Magnetococcus marinus MC-1: one gene and its partner. The protein of the gene in region 1 interacts with the protein of each later gene in a pairwise test. Links are inferred from orthologs where the notes say so. Each region holds a gene or a part of one and is shown on either strand. Other genes may lie near its edges.

The links.
Region 2: the proteins of mrdA (region 1) and MMC1_RS11900 interact in binary tests that used the Escherichia coli proteins (3 or more experiments, as listed by UniProt). The link is inferred for Magnetococcus marinus MC-1 from one-to-one orthologs.

What each region holds. Positions count from the first base shown.
Region 1 is NC_008576.1:1,717,301-1,720,618, reverse strand. Bases 82-3,081 are described here. They hold mrdA (penicillin-binding protein 2), read right to left. Parts: upstream 2,497-3,081; coding sequence 667-2,496; downstream 82-666. Other genes in these bases: mreC (rod shape-determining protein MreC), read right to left, coding at 2,995-3,081; mreD (rod shape-determining protein MreD), read right to left, coding at 2,483-2,998; rodA (rod shape-determining protein RodA), read right to left, coding at 82-670. In the rest of the region: more of rodA, read right to left, coding at 1-81; more of mreC, read right to left, coding at 3,082-3,318. UniProt on the Escherichia coli protein: Catalyzes cross-linking of the peptidoglycan cell wall. Responsible for the determination of the rod shape of the cell. Is probably required for lateral peptidoglycan synthesis and maintenance of the correct diameter during lateral and centripetal growth.
Region 2 is NC_008576.1:2,951,944-2,955,386, forward strand. Bases 135-3,259 are described here. They hold MMC1_RS11900 (penicillin-binding protein 1A), read left to right. Parts: upstream 135-465; coding sequence 466-3,054; downstream 3,055-3,259. Other genes in these bases: MMC1_RS11895 (hypothetical protein), read right to left, coding at 135-245. Outside these bases: more of MMC1_RS11895, read right to left, coding at 1-134; MMC1_RS11905 (NnrS family protein), read left to right, coding at 3,370-3,443. UniProt on the Escherichia coli protein: Cell wall formation. Synthesis of cross-linked peptidoglycan from the lipid intermediates.

The DNA of each region.
Region 1 (3,318 bases):
GCCGACGCTGGTAATCATGCAGACTGTTCCACACCATGGGCATCGCCGCCCCTAGCATCACCACCGCCCCCAGCAGCACCTTCCAGGATAGTCCTGCCACAAAAACCACCGCCATGCCCACCACAGCCACCGCCACCGCGGTTCCCAAATCGGGTTGTTTAAGGATAAACACCAGGGGCAAACTAATTAAGACCACCGGACCCAGCAGATCTTTTAAGCCTATGCTTTTGGCCACACTGCGATCATGAAACCAGCGCGCCAAGGCGATGGCCAGCGCCACTTTCATCAACTCCGAGGGTTGCAGACGCACCACCCCCAGATCAATCCAGCGCCGCGCCCCCATGCCAATGTGACCCATGGCAAACACCGCCACCAACAGCAGCAGCACCCCAAAATAGATCACATAGGCATTATGCCGAAACAGCTTATCCCCAGACAGGGCCAAGGCAAAAAACAGCGCCAACATCACCCCAACCCGCAGGCCCTGTTTAAACAACACCTCACCATCCCCTCCAGTGGCCGAGTAGAGCACCCCAAGCCCCATGCCTAAAATCGCCAACAGCGCCAGTAGCAACCCCCACGGAAAGCGATAAATGCGTTCGTCCAAGGTTAACCGCTGGGGCGACGCGCTGAGCACCCCCTCGCGTTTAATACGGGTTTCGCTACTCATACGGGGCGGCGCTCACAGCGCTGTTGGCGGCGGGTAAAATAGGCATCCATAATGCGCTGTCCCACCGGTGCTGCCGCACTGCCCCCATGCCCACCATGCTCCACCACCGTAGCAATGGCCAACTCTGGGTCCACAGCCGGGGCATAACAGACAAACAAGGCATGATCCTGATGACGCTCGTTCTGACTGGGGATAGGCTTGCCGCCCACGGTATCCACCTTGTGGGCAATAACCTGAGAAGTACCCGTCTTACCAGCCGCCTTGACCGTTACCGGTTGCGCGTTACGGGCCGTGCCCAAGTAGCCATAATAGACCTGCTCCATTGCTGCCCGCACCAGTTGCAGATGCTCTGGATCCAACCGGGCATGGTTTAACACGCGGGGTTCGTAGCCACCGCGCGGTCGAACCAACGAGGGCTGGTAAAGGGTCCCTCCATTGGCAAGCGCCGCGGTCATATTGGCCAACTGTAATGGTGTTGCCGTCAGATAGCCTTGGCCGATGGCGGTTATCAATGTCTCCCCTGGGAACCAGGATTTGCGAAAACGCTGGCGTTTCCACTGGCGCGAAGGGTTAACCCCTCGCAACTCCCCCGCCAACTCGATACCGCAGGGTTGCCCAAAACCCAAACGTGCCGCCATGTCATGAATGCGGTCAATCCCCACCTTTTCGGCAATCCGGTAAAAATAGACATCACACGATTGGGCCATGGCCTGATTAAGATCCACCCGCCCATGTCCACCCCGATGCCAGCAATTAAAGCGGTGCCCCTTATATTCCCAATACCCCGCGCAGTGGAGTTTTTGCGTGGCTTCCAAAACCCCGCTATCCAGTGCGGCCAGTGCCACCACCATTTTAAAGGTCGAACCAGGGGGATACTGCCCCTGAAGCACCTTATTGGCCAACGGACGCTGCGGATCGTTGATGAGTTGACCCCAGGCTTCGCTGCTAAAACCTTGAATAAAATGGTTAGGGTCATAAGCGGGTGAGCTTACCATCGCCAACACTTCACCACTACGGGGATCCAGCACCACCACACCACCCGCGCGATCACCCAGTGCCTTTTCGGCATCTTGCTGCAAGGCAAGATCAATGGTAAGCACCAGATCTTCACCCGATTTAGGTTGGCTGGCACGCAGTTGGCGCACCTGTCGCCCCACGGCATTGACCTCGATTTCTGCAATACCCTCACTACCGCGTAGTTTTTTTTCCAGCGCCCGCTCCATGCCACTTTTACCCACCAGATCCCCCGAGCGAAACGCCACTCGGCGAAAGCGCTCTCGATCCCGTGGGGTTACTTCACCCAGATAGCCCAGCAGATGCGCCGCGCTGGCGCCATGAGGATAGTTGCGGCGGCTTTGCGCCTGGATCATCATGCCGGGAAAAGCGTGTTGACGCCCCTCCAATCGACTCACCTCTTCCCAGCTCAGGTTATCGCGCACCTGCACTGGCAAAAAGGCCCGTTGACTTTTAATCTGCTTTAACAAACCTTTGATCTGTTTTTCATTGAGATCCACCAACTTACGCAGACGCGCCACCAAGGGCATAATCGGTCCGGCCCGCTCGGGCACGATCAGCAACCGATAGTCGGGCACATTGTCCACCAAAACCTGCCCAAAGCGATCCAAAATACGCCCCCGTGGTGCAGGTATGGGGTTCCAACTGATCCGGTTATCCTCGGCCAAATCTTTATAGTCCCCACCTTTGAGCACCTGCAACTGGAACAGACGCCCCGCCAGCAGCAGCATCAACCCACCTTGCAGGCCCCCCAACAGCAAGACCCGTTTACGGGCATCAAAGCGAAAACGTTCATACTCATCTTCCAGCACGAGGTGTCTCTCCTAGCCAGATACGGTGAATATGGATCAGCGCCCCGACCACCAGCGGCGCCACCAGCGCGGTGGAGACCACCCGCCCCAGCAGCAGCGGCCACCGCACCCCCCACCCCTGCACCAGGGTGGCTAGACCCAACTGTATCATTTGGTCCAACAGCGACAACAGCGCCAGGATTGGCACCAAAAAGATGGCATCGGTCGCCCGCAAACGTGGCCCAAAACGGCGGATCAGCAGGGTAATCAAAATTTTACTCAAAGCGTTGATCCCCATGGGACCACCGCTGAGCAGGTCCACCGCCACCCCTGCCCCAAAGGCAGAACCCGGTCCACAGCGGTCAGGCCGGTAGAGACGCCAATAAAAGAGCGCCACCAACAACAGGTCTGGACGAAACACCGACCAAGCCTGATAAGGCAACGCCACCTCCTGCACCGCCACCGCCAGCATGAGACTTAACAGCGGCAACCAAGGTGCCAGCAGGCTCCCTGCTAGCGTCATGGTGTGTTTGTCCCCTCGGGCAGCAATCCCAAGGGGCGCAAATCGGTGCGATCCGTAATGGTGGCCTCCTCACCCTCACTAAGGGGTTCGGCATCCACCACCGGCAGCATGAGACGCAACTCCTCCAAGCGGTCAAGATCCACCAATGCCCGGGCGGTAGCCTGCATAAACAACCCATCCGCATTGGGATTAAGCGAGGTCACCCGAGCAACCCCAACCCCTTTGGGAAAAACCCCACCGGTACCCGAGGTAATGAGCAGATCCCCCACCAAAATATCCCCCCCCTTGACCACAAAACGTAGCTCCAGAGTACTGCTGTT
Region 2 (3,443 bases), 1.2 Mb from region 1 along the record:
AAGCGCAACCCTTGAGGGGTTAGCGCCCATTGCGGCGTGGGGTCATGGGCTGTGAGCAGCAGCAGCACACCGTTATCCCGCCACTGTAGCGTGGCTGGCAGGGTTTTATCCAGCACCGGCGGGGCAATCTGTTGCCATAACGCAGAGGGGCACTGTAAGCTCAGTCCATATTCTGGCCAACCCTCCAACACTTGGCAAAGTTTGGGATCTTTAGAGAGTGCCTCCAGGGGCAAAAAAAGTGTCATCTCGCCCTGTGCGCCTTGCTCCAACCGGGCTGTTGCCCCCCAAACCGGTAGAGTGAGCAAAAAAATGAGGCCAAATAGAAGAATCTGCGCCCAAATGCACGGCGTGACCTTTTGGAACAGCTTCATAAACGGTAAACTATCCACTTTTGAGTGCCCCTAGGGTTTGGGGTGCGCCATAGGTTCATTGATTTCACCCAAAACGGAACGGCGAAACCACTCCATGCCGGAAAATCATACAGACAAGAGTGCACCGACAAAAGGTGCGGCGAAACCAAAACGTAAATCCCGTTGGATATGGCGCTGGTTTAAGCGTCTCTTTGTGCTGGGGCTGTTACTGACCCTGGGCGGGGGGATCTATGGTTGGTCCATCTATCTTAAATTTTCCCGCGATCTGCCCTCGCTGCGCAGCTTGCAGGATTATCACCCTTCATTGGTAACGCGGGTCTATGCGCGGGACTATCGTTTGATGGGCGAGTTCTACATTGAACGACGCAAATTTATTCCCATCAAAGATGTTCCCCCCATGCTGGTCAACGCCTTCCTCGCCACGGAGGACGCCCGCTTTTACAGCCATTTTGGCTTAGACCCCGTGGGCATCCTACGCGCCTTTATCACCAACGCCATCGCTGGACGGGTGGTGCAAGGGGCCTCGACCATCACCCAACAGGTGGCCAAAACCTTTCTGCTCACCGCCGAGCGAAGCTATACCCGCAAAATTAAAGAGGCCATCCTTGCCCTGCGCATCGAAGAGACCCTCACTAAAGAGGAGATCTTGGAGCTCTACATCAACCAGATCTATCTGGGGGCCGGGGCCTATGGGGTTGGCTCGGCTGCACGCATCTACTTTAATAAAGATGTTTCAGAGTTAAGCATTGCCCAGATGGCGATGCTGGCCGCGCTGCCCAAAGCGCCCTCTCGCTACTCGCCATGGAACTATGAAAAGCGCGCTAAAACCCGTCAATTGGTGATCTTGCAGCGCATGTTTGACGTGGGCCAAATCACCCGTGAACAGGCCATTGAAGAGGCCGCCCGCCCCCTGGAGTTAGCCCGCCCCCAGGTGCCCCTGGAACAGGTTGCACCCCACTATCTGGAACATGTACGGCGCACCCTGTTAGAAGAGTGGGGCTCTAGCCGTCTCTACCGGGGTGGGCTGGATGTCTACACCACCCTGGACCCAACCCTACAGGTGGCCGCCCAACAAGCCGTGCGGGATGGGCTGGTGGCCTATAGCCAGCGGCATGGTTATATGGGCCCTATGGGCAAACTGGAGAGTGTGGATAAAGCCAGCCTCGCTAAATGGCTGGAGCAGGTGGAAAAAGATCCGGTCACCACGCAAGGTTTTGTGAAGGCCGTGGTGTTGGAGGTTCCCCCTCAGGGGGCGGCCAAAATCATGCTCGCCAAGGGGCACACTTTTGATTTACCTTTCTCCGCTGTCGCTTGGGCCAGACCCCGCACGGAAAAGGATTTAATGCCCGGCAAAGCCATTGATAAAATAAGCGCTATTTTATCACCTGGTGACATCATTTTGGTGGATCTTAAACCGGCGTTAACCCCCAATGCCAAAGGGGATCTGGAGCCCGGCCATCAGGCTATTTTAGCGCAGGAGCCCGATGCCGAAGCCGCCCTCATCAGCATGGACCCCAACACCGGGCAAATTATCGCCATGGTGGGGGGGTATGACTATTCCAACAGTGAGTATAACCGCGCCACCCAATCCAAACGGTTGCCCGGTTCGGCCTTTAAACCGTTCATTTATGCTGCGGCTCTCAGCCAGGGTTACACCCCGGCCAGCCGCATTGATGATGCACCCATCCCCATTGTCTATCGCGATAGTGTGACCGGCGAGCGCAAGATCTGGAAAGCGGAAAACTATGAACGCCGCTTCTACGGCCCAACCACGCTGCGGGTAGCGTTAGAACATTCACGCAACTTGGTGACCATCCGCCTCCTAAAAAACCTGGGTGTGCGGCAGGTGGTGCCTTTTGTGGAAAAATTTGGTCTGGATATTCCTGAAGCCCGTCAAGATCTCTCCATCGCTCTGGGCACCATGAACTATTCACCCATGGAGATGGCCCAAGCCTATGCAGCCTTTCCCAATGGCGGTAAGTTGGTGGAGCCGGTCTATATAGCACGGGTGCAAGACCGTTATGGACGCACCATTTTTCGCCATCGTAGCGGCGACTGCCAGCTCTGCCATAAAGAGACCGAACGTTCCATCACCAACATGTTAGAGGGGCGGGATAAAGATCTGCCCAAGGGCCACGAAAATATGTTTGGAGAACAGGTTATGGAGCCCCAGGTAGCCTATCAGATCACCAACATGCTCAAGGGCGTCATTACCCATGGCACCGGCCAAAAGGCGCGGGTTATCAACCGTCCCTTGGCGGGTAAAACCGGCACCACCAACGATCTGCGGGACGCTTGGTTCCTTGGCTTTAGCCCCTCCTTAGTCACCTCGGTATGGGTAGGTCGAGATGACTATGCTACCCTGGGTTATAAAGAGACCGGTGCCCGTGCGGCGTTGCCAATCTGGATCGACTATATGCAAGAGGCACTCAAAGACCGCCCCATTGTGGATTTCCCCGTACCTCCCGGCATCTATTTAGAGTCGGTGGATGGCGACAGTGGCGGCCCCGTGACCGATGCCACCAAGCGGGTGGTGCTGGAAGCGTTTAAACCTGAAGATCGTCAGGTTCGCGCTCAAGAGATGCGTCAATTTAACCCCAATGGGCGCAGCGACCCCATGCAGCAAGGCAGCCCTATGGGCAGCGCCACCGATGGCGGTTCCATTCCCTCTGGGCTTTACTAAAGAAACGGCCAAGGGGAGCCTATCAAATGCCTCCCTTGGGGTATGCTCGCTCCGTTTGAGACCGGATTTAAAAAAACGGTGTGCGCGCGCTTTCCTAGAGCATAGCGTGGTATCGTTACTGGAGTTGGGATTGCGCAGCTCATCGCCATAACACATCGGCTTTAACAGCATCGCTTGCGGCGGCTATGAGAAGGATTCGACGAGCCAACACCCGTTTTTGGAGGGCTGGCCGCAGCCCATGGTCGCATTCTTGTAAGCGGCAGCCCACACCACATTGTTCCAGAATCCTCGCCCCTTTTCTTGATTGGAGCTCCCATGCCTGCTCTTTTTGGCACCCCCTTTCGCCCCTTTTTCCTGTTTGGGTTGCTCTACGGTCTTCTCGCCATGGC